2 regions of the Oceanobacillus iheyensis HTE831 genome follow, and region 2 is predicted to be linked to the other one. Evidence: predicted binding sites of a transcription regulator. Region 2 holds the regulator's gene; the other holds the start of a gene.
What was found. The regulator LexA, encoded in region 2, represses DNA repair genes until DNA is damaged. The targets are predictions, from matches to a motif close to CGAACATATGTTCG.

Region 1 (8,874 bases), 300 kb from region 2:
TTTTTGATATCCTTTTTCTCTTGTACGTTCCCCCACTGTATCATTAAACGAGAAGACTTCTCCTGGAAACAACACAGTATTATTGATAGACTCGGCGGCCAGCTTAATATTATTTGCTCGCTGTGTATTACTTTCACGAAATGTAGTAGTGTAAAATCCAATCTGTTTTTGACTAATTTCTCTTAACAGTGCATGATTCACCCTGGCATGTACAGGACGTTTTGGGACAGTTACTTTATCATTATTTTCAACGTAATATGATTGATAAATAAGTTCTATGAACTTTTCTCGATCAAGCGTATAACCTACTTTTTCCATTATTAGCTTTCCCGTTGAATCATAGTAAGCATCTTTTGGTTCTTTATTTACCTCTTTTTGTAATTCATCCATAAACGTATTTAATTTCTGTAAATCAAAAAATCCTTCATTTCCTAAGAGCTGATATTGATTTAAATCTAAGTTCCCACGTACATTTTCGTCAATATACAGGTCTATAATTGCAGCATCGGAGACTTTAGGAAACAACAATATAAAACAAATAAAAATAATAAAATAATAAACCTTCATTTCATACCACCTCAAATGTAGTATGCGATTTCCTGTCATGTACTATGTAAAAAATTGCTGACCATTATCAAATGTAATTTTATTTAGTTTCAGCGATTACCATTATTCAGTAAGCACTTATTGTCATAATTTCCTATGCCATAAGAAAAAGAGGCTTAACAGGAATTTTCATCCTGTTAAGCCTCTTTATTTTTATCTAAAATCACGATTATCTTCTAAATACTCGCTTGCAGCTCTATACCCTACTAAAGCTGTCACGACAAGTAAAAGATAGCAAAATAATTTTCTCATCTTTAACCTTACCTCCCTATGGAGCTTTTTATCATTATTTGATTTTATTATAGAGCTTCCTACAATTAGAAAGGACGGAATTTACCTTTCTTAAGTAACACTTTTGGTCCACCTACAAGGAATAATGAACGGTCATCTACAACTTTTTTCATTGCAGCCGCAGATTTTCCTCGAAGTTTGTTACCATTTAATACATTACCAATTCCATCTGATAATCCAAGCGAAGCTACAGTTCCTTTGTTACTGTAAACAAAATCTTGGATTGGTTGATTATTAATAAGTGCTGCAATATTTTCTGCTACTTGAGCACCTTCTTGTGTTGCTAATTGTCCAGTTGGTGGGTATGGACGTCCAGTCTCTTGATCTAATGTCCATGAGCAATCACCAAGGATAAATACGTTCTCTTCACCCTCAGGACGAAGATCAGGACCTACATTAACTTTACCTTTAAATAACTCATAACCAGATTTAGCAAGAACAGGGTTACCAGTTACTCCGCCAGTCCATACAACTGTGCCAGCCTTAATTAATTCCTTATCATCACCAACGATGAATCCTTCTTCCGTACACTCTTTAATTGGAGCGCCAATGCGGAATTCTACTCCACGATCTTCTAATGCTTTCTTCGCATAAGATACGAGATCATCATCAAATACCGGAAGGATAGAAGGTGCAGCCTCAACGTTAATAATTCTTGCCTTACTGCGGTCAATATCATATTTTTGACATAGTTCTGGAACCTTCTCAGCTAATTCACCAACAAACTCAATACCAGTGAATCCGCCGCCACCTACTAAAATAGTTAGTTGATCGTCATTTTTATTTTCATCTGTGGAATACTGAGCAAACTGATACTCAATATGTTCTGCAATATGTCGACTAGAGTCAATATCAGTGATTGCAAATGCATGCTCGTCCATTCCTGGGATTCCAAATGTATTAGAAACAAAGCCTAATGCAAAAACTAAGTAATCATAGCTCACTTCACTATTATCCAAAATAACACGTTGTTCGTCACGATTCACCTCAGTTACAGTGTCATAAATTAAACGAACGCGCTTCGGATTAACAGCATCAGTTAACATAAAGCGAGCTTGGTTCGGATTAATCGTACCTGCTGCTACTTCATGTAGCCATGTGCTCTCATAATGGTAATTATGTTTGTTAATAAGTACAATTTCAGCTTCATCTGCTGATAATTTTTGTGTTAGACGTCTTGTTGCAACAAGTCCTGCATAGCCAGCTCCAAGTACAACAACTTTTGGCTTACTCATAAATCATTTTCATTCCTTTCCATCATTCTATAAATGTCATAAAAGTAGTATAAGCCCTATCATCTATAGCCATTCATCCTACAAACGCATAGAAACTTATTACTCCATAAAAATATAATATCAAATTTTTTTAGAATAGGCTAATTTTCCTCATGAATGTTATAAAAAACTCGACTTACATATATTATTCTTTATTAGAAGTCTCCGGATCTTTTGGCTCCACTCCACCATCGCTAGTATCTTCTTCCTCTTTATCAGTGTTTTCTTCTTGATCTTCCGTCTCGTCACCTTTATCTTCCTCTTCATTTTCAGAATCATCATCTGGATCCGGCAGTGTCGGTTCTGTAGGAATTTCGGTGTTTTCATCTTCACCACCTTGTTCATTATCTTCAGTTTGGTCTTTACCACCATCACCTTGATTGTCGTTATCCTCATTATAGTTCTCATCACTATCCGAATTAGAATCATTATTTGGCTTTGTATCTTTGTCTTTTTCCCCGTTATTCGTAGAAGAAGTCTCTTCCTCTGAATTATCAGGCTCCGAACTAGAATTAGATGTATGGTTTGTTACAAAGGTAACTTGTTTCTGTGATTGATCTGAATTACTATATTGTGGTGTTTCAATCGTAGCGTCCACTTCGTCTTCTTCTGTAGATGATGTTTCTTTATCTATATTTCCAGAAGTCAACGCGAAAGATCCATTATCGCCCCGCGCTAATAAATTTCGCGGCTTATATATCTCTTTTCCTGAAAAGACAACTTTTTTACTTAACTGTGTTAGACCGGAAATTTGCATGGATTGATTTTCTAATGTATTTTTCCTAACAGTCGGTTTATCTTCTCCCGTTGTTGCATTCATTCTTGAAACCCCAATAATAACAACTACCATAAGGGCAAAAAGTATCCCGAGATTTACAAAGAGTAACTTTTTATTTCTCATCTTCCCGCTCCTAATTTAGACTATATGTAGATATCTAGTTGCACTCTTCACTATTGTAAGCCTAATTCGATAATTTTTTCAAATCTTTTTTCGGATTCGACACCCATAAAGAAGAATTTGTTTTAGGAAATGGAAATAATTCAATCTTGTTATATAGGATAAAAAGGGATGAAAAACCGCTTAACGATTCTTCATCCCTTTTTCGTCTACATATTAACCTTTCACGAGACCTAGATCTAATTTCCACTGTAACCACAAGTGTTCTCTTGTTTTTCTTGGAAGAAATTGTCGTATATCGTCTTCATGATAGCCTACTTGAAAACGTTTTTCATCCATTAATATCGGACTTTTTAATAACCTAGGGTGTTCGTGTATTAATTCTAATAATTTTTGTAATGGTAATTCGTCTAAATTTAAATTAAGTTCCTTAAATATTTTTGAGCGTGTAGAAATAATCTCATCTGTTCCTTCTACCGTCATTCGTAAGATTTCTTGTAATTCATTAATTGTTAACGGTTGTCTTAATATATTTCTTTCTTTATAAGCTATTCCGTGTTTTTTAAACCACTGTCGAGCTTTTCTGGTTGATGAACAAGATGCTCCGTATATATTGACTGTCATGTTCATTCTCCTTATTTTTTTTGACATTCTTAAAGAGGACATCTAGCATCCTACATCTATACCTTATCACCGAAATGTGGTAAAACTATGGTAAAGTAGTGGAAAATTATTTCTTTAATAAAGTGAAACTATGCATAAAGCTAGGCATTCGTTTCCAGCTTTGAAAGTTAGTCCCACGGAGGATTAAACTAAAGTCCTTGTACCGACCAGGCATATACTGACACAGTGGTAAATTTAAACACTATACCTTTGCTAATTCATGTTCATGTAAGTAAGTGACTATTTCATCCTCAATCTCTTTACCTATTTCTCCATCAATTAAATTATTCAACAAAATGGAGAAGATCACCCTTTGGTCCGTTTCCATTTTGATGTACCCAGATAAAGTACTTACCCCTTCTATTGTTCCAGTCTTTGCTTTAACAGAGAGCCCCTTCATTCGTTCTCGTAAAGTCCCACCGACCATTCGATTCTGCTCGCCCGCTAATGGTAAAGTATCTAACAACAAAGGAAACCATTCTTCCGTTTGAATACAATGTAATAAATGGGTCAATTCATTTGCGGGTAACAAATTATTGTGCGAGATTCCGGAACCATCCTTTATTTGCAACGTCTTCATATTTACTCCATAGGACTGAATTTGTTCTTTCATTACCTTCAATCCCGCTTCCCACGTACCTTCTTCATATACAAAACGTCCCATTTCTTTTACAAGCATTTCCCCAATTCCATTATTACTTAGTTTCATAAATGGGATTAAGATCTCTGCTAATGTAGGAGAAGAATGTACATGTATACACGCTGTACCGCTTGGAACGGACCTTCCTGTTTTAGATTTATCCTTTATAGTTATCCCCGTTTCATTTAATGCTTGCACAAATGTATTTACTACATAATCTGTCACTCCCCATACAGCCATCCACTCTTTCCTTATGTCTTGATTAATACCGATTTTCCCTTTTATATAAATACGATTACCATTATGTTCTCTAGTAATGCACAATTCTTCTTCCTCAGCGTGATCTACGGTAACTGCATGATTCTCTATCATGACATAAGATGTATTAGGATACAGTTGATACTCAGGAGGATCACCTAATTGACCTGGTTTAATAATAATTTTTACAGACCCAGTATCATAATCCTTATCAGGAGATAGTGTTAATGCTGATACTTCCGCTCCATAATAATATTGTGCATCCGACCAAATTAAATCCTCCGATAAACGTATGTCATCGTACCATGTATCATCCGCAATAATACTACCTGTAATTTTTCTGATACCATACTTATGGAGTATAGTTGCAAACCTCTGATAATCATTCAATTGCAATGTAGGATCGCCTTTTCCGACAATATAGACATCTCCTTCCCACACATCTCCAACAAGTTTCCCTTCTAACCTTATCTCCGTGGTAAATCTATAGCCGGGCCCTAATATTTTTAAAGCAGCTACAGCAGTTAGGATTTTCATATTTGATGCAGGATGAAGACGTATATCTCCATTATGACTAAAATAAATATCCCCCGTATCCGCAGATCGTACACTTAAACCAAGTATCCCCCCTGCCCATTTTTCTTGTTTACTGATATATGTTATAAGCTCTTTCAATACTCTCACCCCTGTTCTCAAGTTGAACTATATCTAATATTTATATTTCTACAGAAACGAACGAGATTCCTTTTTAATCGTAAACATATATACGTGCCGTAATTCATATGTCATTGAATGAATCGTCTACATTTTTCTTGTGATTTTATGTTCACGACTAGTTCATCGGCCCTCCCTGTTCTTATTTCCACACATATAATAGTCATATATCGTAGGAGGTGGTAAGTATGAGCGAATATGAAAAACGTGGTGAATTTGGCTTTACTTTTTTAGTAGTGTTGTTTATTTTGCTTATCATAGTCGGCGGCTCTTACTGGAACTAAAATTAACCCCTCTTCATGATTAAAATTTCTTTCCTCCTCTCGTATGTATCGGATTGAAGGATGCTTCCTGCATCCTTTTTTTATTGCGCAGCAATATTTTAATTTGTGTGCTGTATATAATTAAATACCTCAATCAGCATCGCCTGGTGATGTTGAGACAAAAAGACCAATCCGAATGATTGGCCTATGAACCTGCTTCAGAAATATACTTCGCTTGCCTATGTTCTTGCTTGCAGTTATCCTGTAACAAATTTCCATTGTTATTTTTTACTGTTCTACATATAATAGAACATACGTTCTTATGAAAGGGTGATAAATATGGATTATTCCAGTTATCCACGTAATGATGTTCTATGTATTGACATGCGTTCATTCTATGCGAGTGTAGAAGCAGTCAAACTCGGATTAGATCCGATGAAAGTAATGCTTGCTGTTGTTGGCGACCCCAACCGATCGGGAAGCATTGTGCTCGCCGCTTCTCCTGAGTTAAAGCGACGTTATGGAATAAGTAATGTCAGTCGTTATTTTGAATTGCCAGATGACCCGGAAATTCATATTGTCCCTGCCCATATGGCAGACTATATACACATGTCTTTGCAAATTACTGATTTACTACAGCAATATGCACCTATAGAGGCAATTCATCCTTATTCGGTCGATGAAGTATGGATTACAGTTAATGGTTTACAACACTTATTTGGAACCCGAGAAGAAATTGCTGAAAAAATTAAAGCTGATATTTTAGATTCCTTTGGTATTACTTGTTCCGTTGGAATTGGTGATAATAAATTTTTAGCAAAAGTTGTCATGGATCTTCATGCAAAAAAACAAGGAATTGCGGAATGTACGTATGAAGATGTGAAAGAAAAGCTTTGGCCACACCCGATTGAATCTATCTGGGGAATCGGCAGAAGAATGAAGCGAAATTTGAACCGAATGGGCATTATTACGTTAGGCCAGCTTGCGAATTATAATCTTGACCATTTAAAAAAACGATTCGGAGTAATGGGAGAGCAACTTTATTGGCACGCATGGGGAATCGATTTAAGCCCTGTGTTCGGTGATTTTTCAAAACAAGAACAAAAAGGCTTTGGGCATGGTATATCTTTGCTACGTGATTATACAAAAGAAGATATTCCTTATTGTATTCTCGACCTCTGTGAAGAAGTATGTCGAAGAGCTCGTACAGCAAATAAATCAGGTAGAACCATTCATTTAGGGATTTCTTATTCAAAAGAAACTGGCGGAGGATTTTCTCGATCACAATCCATTGATCTTCCAACAAATATTACCTTAGATGTTTACGATATTTGCATGCAATTATTTAATAAATTTTACGATGGTAAAAGTATGGTTCGTCATGTATATGTCACACTAACCAACCTTAAAGATAAGCAGGAAACACAGTTGGACTTATTTGAAGATCGTACGAAAAAAAATGATATTGGATATGTCATGGATGCAATCCGCGATAAATATGGATCCACCGCCATTCTGCGTGCATCCAGTTATACCCAAGCTGGGATCACTATAGAACGAAGCAAAAAAATTGGCGGGCACTACGCTTAATATAAAGGGAACCTTCATTTTGTCATGTAATACTGTCCGATACATGCGGGATAAACTAATGCACATTCTGAATTCCAATCATGTAAATTCATGCTATAATGACATTAAAGTGGGACGATGCACTAATATGAAGCTATATTTATCTCCGTGTTAGCGTCTTCTTCACACATTTCACTTCTCTGTCTAAGGAGGTGAAATCGAAGTTTTATGGACAAGTCCTCACCGTGATTAAAAACAAAGGAGAACTAAAATGAAGCAAAGATATCTATTTATACTAATGCTAATGATAACTCTTCTTTTATCAGCATGCGCTGATACCGAAGAAACACCGAGCGAAGAAACTCAATCGGAGGATAATCCGATAGCTACTATTACGATGGATAATAAACAAACTATTACTGTGGAACTTTATCCTGAAATTGCTCCTAACACAGTAACTAATTTTATTTCTCTAATTGAAGATGGCTTTTATGATGGATTAACTTTCCACCGGATTGTCCCCGAATTTGTTATCCAAGGTGGCGATCCTGAAGGAAATGGAACTGGAGGACCCGGATATTCTATCCCAGGAGAATTCACTTCGAATGGATTTGAAAATGATTTAATCCACGAACGTGGTGTCCTTTCAATGGCTAGAAGTCAACATCCTGATTCGGCAGGATCTCAATTTTTTATTGTTTTAGACAAAGCCGACCATCTTGATAAAGATTATGCAGGGTTCGGAAAAGTCATTGAAGGCATGGAAACGGTAGATAACATTGTGGAACAAGGAACTTCTGGACAAGAAGTTCCAACCATTAAGGAAATAACTGTAGATACCAAAGGACAAGACTACGGAGAGCCAGAAAAAACAGAATAACCAAATAGACTTGTTGATAATGGTAATAGAGAGTATTTAATAGGATCTCTAGAAGCAGGATGCTGTGCTAACTAATATGATCTTTCCATGGACATCGATTTAGCTAACTCAGAAAAGAAAGCACTTTACTGAGTTAGTCTTATCTCGTCCTCCCCCCTCTATATAAGAGTAAAACTCTATCTTCAAACTTGTACGTCCCGCAAAAACATCGAGAAATTCTATCTCCCTCAATTAAAAATGTTCTAACCTATACATGAAAATATTTCATATTTTTCGTCAATTTCCATAGCTATGCAGAATCAAATCTAGTAAAATAGAGTGTACATATACATAAGCGAGGTATTCTTCATGAATGAAAAAAGAAAACATTATTTAACTGATAGTAGGGTACAATCCGCAATAAATCAGACAACTATGTTTTCCATCATAGATGTGAATGGGAATTTAATATATGCGAATGATTCTTTCTGCAAGCGTCTAAATTACACCGAAGAAGACATATTTGGCAAACCGTTTAATAGAATACTAAAGTCACCTTTCCCCCTACATATCGTAAGAGAACAAAATAAAAAAGCTGTTTGGAAAGAGGAAATTCAAATCCAAACAAAAGATGATACCACTTGTTGGTTTGAAGCATCGATGGTACCTTATTATGATCAAGATGGAAATCCAGATAAAACGATAACAACTTACTATGATATTACTGCAAGAAAACATTATGAAGAGTATATCGAAGGAATTGCATTTACGGATTATTTAACGAAGTTACCGAATCAGAATCAACTTTATCATTGGATAGACGAACAACAAATAGATAT
Region 2 (8,874 bases):
GAAATATATACATTTCGACGTATTACTTTTGATTGCAAGCTCATTCGGTATCGGTTTGGCCATTACTAAAACAGGGTTAGCTGAATATATTGCAAAAGGCATATTGATGTTGGGAAAGCCAGCTGGTTTGGTAATTCTCTTACTATTGATTTATATTTTGACTAATATTTTCACAGAAATAATTACGAATAGCGCGGCAGCAGTATTGATGTTTCCTGTTGGAATGGAAATGGCAAGGAATCTTCATGTTGAACCAATGGGGTTTGCAGTAATAATCGCCATCGCTGCTTCTGCCAGTTTCATCACTCCAATTGGCTATCAAACAAATATGATTGTATATGGTCCAGGGGGTTACAAGTTTATAGATTATGTAAAAATAGGGACACCATTAAGTCTGATAGTGATGGTATTGACTGTTAGCATTGTCAGTTACTGGTGGTATTAGGAGGGGAAAACATGAATAAATCTACGAATATCGTATGGCAAAAAACCAGTGTAAAGAAAGCAGATAGACAACATTTGAATAACCATAAAAGTGCTGTATTGTGGTTTACTGGATTATCGGGGTCTGGTAAATCAACCTTATCTTCAGCATTGGAAAAAGAATTGTTTTCGCTTGAGACACACACCTATCATCTTGATGGGGATAATGTTCGACATGGGTTGAATAAGAATCTTGGATTTAGTCCAGAAGATCGGGAAGAGAATATTCGTCGTATAGGAGAAGTTTCCAAACTGATGGTTGATGCGGGCTTAATTACACTGACAGCATTTATCTCCCCTTACCAAGAAGACAGGGATCATGTGAGAGCAACTCTTGCGCAAGATGAATTCATTGAGATTTACGTGAAGTGCAGTCTGGATATGTGTGAAGCAAGAGATCCAAAGGGCTTGTACAAAAAAGCTCGATTGGGAGAAATTAATAATTTCACTGGAATTGATGCGCCGTATGAAGAACCACTTCATCCGGAAATTGTAATCGATACGGAAAACCAATCAATAGAGGAATCCGTTCAAACCATCATTCATTATTTAAAAGATAAGCAATATATCTAAGTCATGCGTTGACAATCGAGTTAGACGATCTACATTAATAAGAAACATTAAACCTTTATATGAAATATCATCATAACTATACAAAATTATTTACTCCATACTAATATTGTATGATTAAGAACTGCTTCTAAAATAACTTCGTATATCCTGGTGAACCTCCTAATAATCGGGGGTTCACCAATTTATTCTTCATAAATAAAGAGTCTAATCCATTTTCTTTTTTCTATCTTTTTTCTATGGTTTTGCAAAAGTAGTAAATAATCTATTTAAAAAATATTATAGATAAAGTAGAATCGTAGATGCTTTTGATTTTAATTCCACTTATTATATATATAGTAATCGATGTAAGCCATGAAAGGTTATTATATTAGAATTATCTGTGTATTTAAAAGTGGATTGACATTATTATTATTCAAGAGTAAATTCAATATTAAAACCAAATATGACGCCTTTTTAGTCGCTGAAACTGTTGCTTTAGTATTGTGCAGTGCGGGGGACCCATTTTTGGCAATAAAACATTTGTCTTGGGGTGAATCTAAATATTTAGAAGGGATACTTTATGTCCCTAATCCGACAGCTAACCTCGTAAGCGTCATAGGGAGAAAAGGTCTTATTTCTAGACCATTTCTTTGTAATGGTTTTTTAATGTCAAAGGAGTGGTGAAAATGCCAAGAAGAATTAGTGGGAAGAAGAAACAATTTATTGTCATTGGATTAGGTAGTTTTGGAGGAAGTATTACCAGAGAGCTTTATTATTTAGGGTGTGATGTTTTAGCTATTGATAAAGACATCGAAAAAGTTAAAAAGTATATGCCGTATACGATCCATGCTGTCCAATTAGATAGTACAGACGAAGAAGCGTTAAATAGTCTTGGAGTATCCAATTTTGACCATGTTGTTGTAGCAATTGGAGATAATATTCAATCAAGTGTACTAACCACTTTAATCCTTAAAGAATTAGGGACAGATAAAGTATGGGTTAAAGCTGAGAATAGACATCATCAAAATGTCCTTACTAAAATCGGAGCAGATTTAGTTATACACCCTGAATCAGATATGGGTTTAAGAGTAGCACATAACATGGCGTCGGAGAAAATTGTTGATTATATAAATTTATCAAATGAATATAGTATTGTAGAATTAGTTGCTTCTAAAAAAATTCACAATAAAAGTCTATTAGAATTAGATTTAAGAGCAAAATTCGGTGTGACTATCCTAGCAATAAAAACAAAGGAGGGAATTAATGTCTCTCCGCATCCTGATGAGATTATTCCAGAGGGATCTATTCTAGTAACTATGGGAAGTAATCAATCTATACGAAAATTTGAGGAAAAGGGGATATAAATGATGAGTCGCTTTCCAATATTTTGGAAACTTTCACTAAATCCTCCTCAGATTTTAACATTAGGGTTTATAGCAGTAATAATAGTAGGTACATTTTTATTAACCTTGCCGATTTCAACTTCGGAACCAATCAGTGTAATCGATGCTTTATTTACAGCGACTTCAGCAACCACTGTAACAGGGTTAGTCGTACTCGACACAGGTACGGAATTTACACTTTTTGGTCAGATTGTGATAATGATTCTGATACAACTAGGTGGTCTGGGGTTAATGACATTTGCAATAATGATTGTCTTGATCCTAGGTAAGAAAATAGGACTACGTGAAAGAATACTCGTGCAGGAATCCTTTAATCAATCAACACTTGGTGGGTTAGTAAGACTTGTTAAATCACTTTTAATATTTACATTTTCTATGGAAATAATTGCAACAGTCTTGTTATCTATTCGTTGGGTACCAGAATATGGATTTGGTGGGCATATTTACAAGTTTGTTTCATGTAGTTTCTGCCTTTAATAATGCTGGATTCTCGCTTTGGTCAGATAGTCTAATGGGCTACGTCGGCGACCCGGTAGTAAATATAATCATAACTTTTCTTTTTATCGTCGGAGGAATAGGTTTTACAGTTATTTCTGATCTGATGATGACGAGAAAGTATCACCAATTATCATTACACACAAAATTAATGATAATTGGTACATTATCGATTAATATAATAGCTACTATTGTAATTTTTTTACTTGAATATACAAATTCTGAAACATTGGCTAATTTAGCGTTGGATGAGAAATTATGGGCTTCTTATTTTCAAGCAGTAACACCTAGAACTGCTGGATTTAACAGTCTTGATATAGGAAGTATGAATCCTGCTACCTTAACTTTAACAATGTTTCTTATGTTTATTGGTGCTGGAAGTGCTTCTACAGGTAGTGGTATCAAATTAACTACTTTTATCGTTATTGTATTAGCTGTAAATGCTTACCTAAGAGGAAAAAAAGAAGCTGTAATATTCAAACGGTCCATACCAGGTCAAGTAGTTCATCGTGCTTTAGCTATCACAGTTATTAGTTTGTTAATGGTAATTACTGTGATTTTTTTACTAACCATAACGGAGGACGCTCCTTACCTTCACATCATTTTTGAGGCGTTTTCTGCATTCGGTACAGTAGGTTTATCGATGGGGCTAACTGCTGAACTTAGTGAAAGCGGGAAATTGCTACTATGTATATTAATGCTAGCAGGAAGAATAGGTCCGATTACCTTAGCCTTTGCTTTAGCGAGAACTTCCAAAGGGAATATAGGCTATCCAAAGGATGATGTATTTACTGGATAACAAGAAAATAGACGATTTACTTAGGTGGCTAGTCCTGTCGGGCTGGTCACTTTTTTCATATAAATACTAGAAAAGGGAGGAGAATTATATGCCATTTCGAGATTACCGGGTAACATCTCCATTTGGATTTAGAAGAGACGTGTGGTCAGGAATTGGATTTACTTTTCATACAGGAATAGACTTAGTTAAATCTCATAAAGCAAATATTCAAGCATTTACAGAAGGAAAAGTCATTTTTGCTGGTATGGGTAGGACTGGTACTGGCTTAGGTGGATTTGGAATTGTTGTACTTCTTCAAGATAAAAATAACCGAGGCCAATTATATGCTCATTTGGATAGTGTCTCCGTACAGCCTGGTCAGTTTGTGAAAAAAGGGCAAGTAATAGGTAAACAAGGTGATACAGGAAATGTAACCGGTTCCCATTTGCACTATGAAGTACGTAAAAAAGCCGAGAGTCAACCACCTTATGGTTGGACATCTGATAGAGTAAATAATTGTTTAGACCCTACGAAATATTTACAAAAATTTAGTGATAACAAGACAATTATGGAAGATATTCAAACTGGATTGAATCGGAAATATGATACAGGTTTAGCGGTTGATGGAATAGCTGGTCCATTAACAATTAAAGCAGCAATCAAAGGTTATCAAATAGAATTAAATAAGCAATTCAATGCAAATTTAACAGTTGATGGTATATGGGGACAGAAAACTAAATCTGCTACAGTAACAATAGCAAGTGGTGCTAAAGGAAATATTACATGGATACTTCAAGCAATGCTTTATATTAATGGAGAAGATCCTAAAGGGTTAGATGGTATTTTTGGCGATAATACAAATAATGCAGTGAGATCTTTTCAACAAAAAGAAAGTATTTTAGTTGACGGGAAAGCAGGAAAAGTAACTTGGGAGAAATTATTCCTGTAACTTTAATATAAATCAATAAACATCAAAGTTAAGGGGATTTTAACTTTGATGTTTATTGATTTCGTGATTTCGTATAAACATTGAATACTATACTTAAGGAGGTTTTTACATTTTAGATGGTGGAGTATTGTAATATAGTGGGGGAGCTGGTGGTAATTTAGGTGCACCTCCCCAAAAAACTGGTTCGCTTACATATTTATATTCTCCTCTTCCATCAAAACTTGGGCCATGTGCCCATCTACCTTTTTTACTTTCTTCGCCTTCTGAGAAATTAAATAGTGTATACGACACTTCTTGAAACTCTTTTGATCTAGAGAAAGTTGAAGGGACAACAATATCATTCTCCCTTTCTTCAAGTTCTCGTATTGCAGCAAACCATTGATTTTGATGATAAGTATCTCTTGCAATTAGGAAGGATAACAAATCTCTTACACCTGGATCATCTGTCATATTATATAAACGAGTAACTTGTAATCTTCCCTGTGACTCGGCTGTAAGGTTAGCACGAAAGTCCGCTAGTAAATTCCCGCTGGAAATAATGAAATTTGCAGACCAGCGATTTCCATTACTATCAGCTGGCATAGCGCCAAGTCAACTAACAATAGCATGTTGTGGGTTGGAACCACCTAATATAGCTGCTAAAGCAGGATCTGTGTCATAAGCATTTTTCTGCGTTTCAAATGGTGCATCGTTTAATAATCGAGCAATCATTGTAGCTAACATTTCTACGTGCCCAATTTCTTCTGTTCCAATATCAAATAACAAATCGCGATATTTTGGTTCTGCTCTAGAGTTAAACCCCTGGAATAAATATTGCATCATTACACTAATTTCCCCATATTGTCCACCGAGTACTTCTTGTAATTTTCTAGCAAATACAGGATCAGGTTTGCTTGGTTTTGCTTCGAATTGCAATTCTTTAAAATGATAAAACAAAGATTATTCCTCCCTCCATGTAATAACCAATTAAGTATATGCAGATAAAAAGTCTGACATTCTTATACTAAACAGATTCTTACACTATTTGATTTATGTATTAGAGAGAGGTTGAATAAGATATATAATATAAGTATATTTTTTATAAAATGAAGACAGTGATCTGGTACCATAAAGCAAGCACGATTAATAATCCGGATGACCCTAACTTAAGTATATTTTCTTTTGACTTTATATTTTTTGTTTCTAATACTTCTAACGTTGTAACAATAATTAAGATAATACATAAGAAAGGTAATGTTAAGAAATCGATATATTTGGTTAAATAATAAATACCTAGTACCATTGCTATGACAGCAGTGGGAATATAAAACCATCTTCGTTGGTAGAATTTATCTGACATTTGATCTCACTCCTCCTATTCTCTAATATTAGGATATTAGTTTGATTGCAAATTTATGTACAAACTATGTAGATGAATAATTCTTTGCATATAAAAAAAGAGTTTAGCTATAGAATTTTAGCTAAACTCTTTTTTTTAATGTATATTTCGATATAATCCAATCACTTTTCCAAGGATTGTTACATTATCATAAAATAATGGTTCCATTGTGGCATTTTCTGGTTGAAGTCGAATACGATTTTCTTCTTTAAAGAATCGTTTTACTGTTGCTTCATTCTCCTCGGTCATCGCTACAACTATTTCTCCATTCACTGCTGTGTTCTGTTGTTTAACAATTACCATGTCTCCATCTAATATGCCTGCCTCAATCATACTTTCACCATCAATTACAAGTACAAATACATTATCGTCAGGACCGGCACTTGAACTTGGAATTGGGACGAACTCTTCAATATTTTCAACAGCTGTAATTGGTATCCCTGCCGTTACTTTACCAATTACAGGTGCATACCGTGCCTCATCTTTTGGTAGTTGTTGCTCCATTTCTAAATCAATAATTTCAATTGCTCTTGGTTTAGTAGGATCTCTTCTTATATATCCTTTATTTTCCAATCTCTCTAAATGTCCGTGGACAGTTGAACTGGAAGCGAGTCCGACTGCTACGGCAATTTCTCGAACTGATGGTGGATATCCTTTTAACTTAACTTCGCTTTTAATGAAGTCAAAGATCATTTGTTGTCTTTTTGATAGTTTTGTCATCAAACGTTCACCTCTAGCATAGGTTTTTATTAATGATAGTTTATCATTTTACTATAAAATAAGCAAACACTCGTTCTAATTTTTTGTTGACAAGATCATATGTTCGGTATATACTTTTAATCAAATAAGAACAATTGTTCTGCAAACGGAGGAAAGGGGCTTTGAAATCATGCTAAAGAAAATTTACTAGAACCGATGCTTTCTATGTGGTAGCATTTGCCTTTAGCGCTCGCTTTTTTATATTTCTCTATGGTAACGAGCGGTTAATTGAAACAGGAGGAAGTTAGGATTGAAAGCAGTAGTATATTGTCGAGTTAGTACGGATAAACATACCCAAGAGTCATCCCTAATACGCCAACGAGAGGAATTGCAAACATTAGCAAGTAAGCTAGACTTTACGATTGTTGATTGTATCGAAGAACAAGCAAGCGGATACGATATCGAACGGGAAGGACTTTTTCAACTTCTTGAATATTTTTCCAGTAAAGAAGCGGATTGTTTATGTATTCAAGATGAAACTCGATTAGGGAGAGGGAATACAAAAATTGCACTTTTTCATCAATTAGGCAAACTGAATATTCCTATCTACACAGTTGCTCACGAAGGTGAGTTAGTATTAAATGAAGCGGATTCGATGGTATTACAAATTGTGGGTATTGTAGAAGAATACCAGAGAAAAATACAAAATATGAAAATAAAAAGAGGAATGCGAAGAGCGGTACGCGAGGGATATCGGCCGGAAAAAAATCTGAAACAAATCGACCAGTCTCCCGGTAGAGATCGATCCGAACTACCTATAGAAGAAATTGTTCGATTAAGACAAAACGAGCTAACATTTAATGAAATTACAAAGGTACTAAATGGTTTAGGTTACAACGTTTCGAAAGCTACTGTACACCGTAGATACCAAGAATATCAAAATACTTGAATCTGAAATCCAGGTAGAGTACGATAAAAGTCAGGATGTGAAATCCTGTCTTTTTTTATTTTAATTGCGGGGAGGTAGACACCATGTTATCTAAGGATAAGTTAGATAGAATTAATGTTTTGTCTAAAAAGTCCAAAGAAGAAGGATTAACAACTGAAGAAAAAGCAGAGCAGAAAAAACTTCGTGAAGAATATTTAAAGAATGTACGAAGCTCTTTCAAAAACCAGTTAAGTACAGTGACCGTTTTAGATCCAGAAGGTAAAGACGTTACTCCCCAAAAGCTTCGTGATTACCAAGATCGAAACAAAAAACATTAAATTCTATTAGTCATGCTTGTTGTCATGATAAATTCAATATAGAATGGATAAGTAAAGGCTTTATTTTGAAAGGGGTAGGCAAAATGTCAGGCAAGGTAGAACAATTATCAATAAATACAATTCGTACTTTATCTATTGACGCAATTGAAAATGCGAACTCAGGACACCCTGGTTTACCAATGGGTGCAGCGCCAATGGCGTACACATTATGGACAGACTTTATGAATCATCATCCAAAAAACTCTAAATGGTTTAACCGTGATCGCTTTGTATTATCAGCGGGACACGGATCAATGTTACTATATAGTTTATTGCACCTTTCTGGATACGATGTATCTATTGAAGACCTTAAAGGATTTCGTCAGTGGGATTCCAAAACTCCTGGACATCCGGAAGTACATCATACCGATGGTGTAGAAGCAACTACTGGACCTTTAGGACAAGGTATTGCGATGTCAGTGGGTATGGCTATGGCAGAAGCTCATTTAGGCGCAACGTTTAATAAAGATAAATATTCTGTAGTGGATCACTATACGTATGCCTTAGTAAGTGACGGTGATTTAATGGAAGGGATTTCTCATGAATCCGCTTCTTTAGCAGGTCACTTAGGTCTAGGTAAACTTATTGCTCTATATGATTCTAATGATATTTCATTAGATGGAGATCTAGATCGTTCTTTCTCAGAGGAAACGGAAAAACGTTTTGAAGCTTATGGTTGGCAAGTATTGCGAGTGGAAGATGGAAACGATGTAAATGCTATTCGTGAAGCAATTAAAGAAGCTCAACGTAATACGAAGCAACCAACACTTATTGAAGTGAAGACAATTATAGGTTATGGTTCTCCAAATAAATCAGCTTCTGCTGCTTCGCA

Region 1: OB_RS07115 (DNA polymerase IV) is a predicted target of LexA. The motif match lies at 5,915-5,928, and genes of this name have one in related genera.

The regions. Positions count from the first base shown of each region.
Region 1 is NC_004193.1:1,407,147-1,416,020, reverse strand. It holds gene OB_RS07140 (VanW family protein) at 1-567, opposite strand, end outside; gene OB_RS07135 (NAD(P)/FAD-dependent oxidoreductase) at 924-2,132, opposite strand; gene OB_RS07130 (hypothetical protein) at 2,317-3,072, opposite strand; gene OB_RS07125 (Spx/MgsR family RNA polymerase-binding regulatory protein) at 3,286-3,693, opposite strand; gene dacB (D-alanyl-D-alanine carboxypeptidase/D-alanyl-D-alanine endopeptidase) at 3,935-5,314, opposite strand; gene OB_RS18145 (YjcZ family sporulation protein) at 5,533-5,628, shown strand; gene OB_RS07115 (DNA polymerase IV) at 5,947-7,197, shown strand; gene OB_RS07110 (peptidylprolyl isomerase) at 7,448-8,056, shown strand; gene OB_RS07105 (sensor domain-containing protein) at 8,405-8,874, shown strand, end outside.
Region 2 is NC_004193.1:1,704,583-1,713,456, forward strand. It holds gene OB_RS08590 (SLC13 family permease) at 1-445, shown strand, start outside; gene cysC (adenylyl-sulfate kinase) at 457-1,056, shown strand; cyclic di-AMP (ydaO/yuaA leader) riboswitch at 1,505-1,663, shown strand; gene OB_RS08600 (potassium channel family protein) at 1,722-2,399, shown strand; partial or broken gene OB_RS08605 (TrkH family potassium uptake protein) at 2,400-3,732, shown strand; gene OB_RS18790 (peptidoglycan DD-metalloendopeptidase family protein) at 3,821-4,660, shown strand; partial or broken gene OB_RS08615 (manganese catalase family protein) at 4,766-5,596, opposite strand; gene OB_RS08620 (hypothetical protein) at 5,739-5,999, opposite strand; gene lexA (transcriptional repressor LexA) at 6,135-6,758, opposite strand; gene OB_RS08630 (YneB family resolvase-like protein) at 7,048-7,686, shown strand; gene OB_RS08635 (DUF896 domain-containing protein) at 7,770-8,003, shown strand; gene tkt (transketolase) at 8,087-8,874, shown strand, end outside.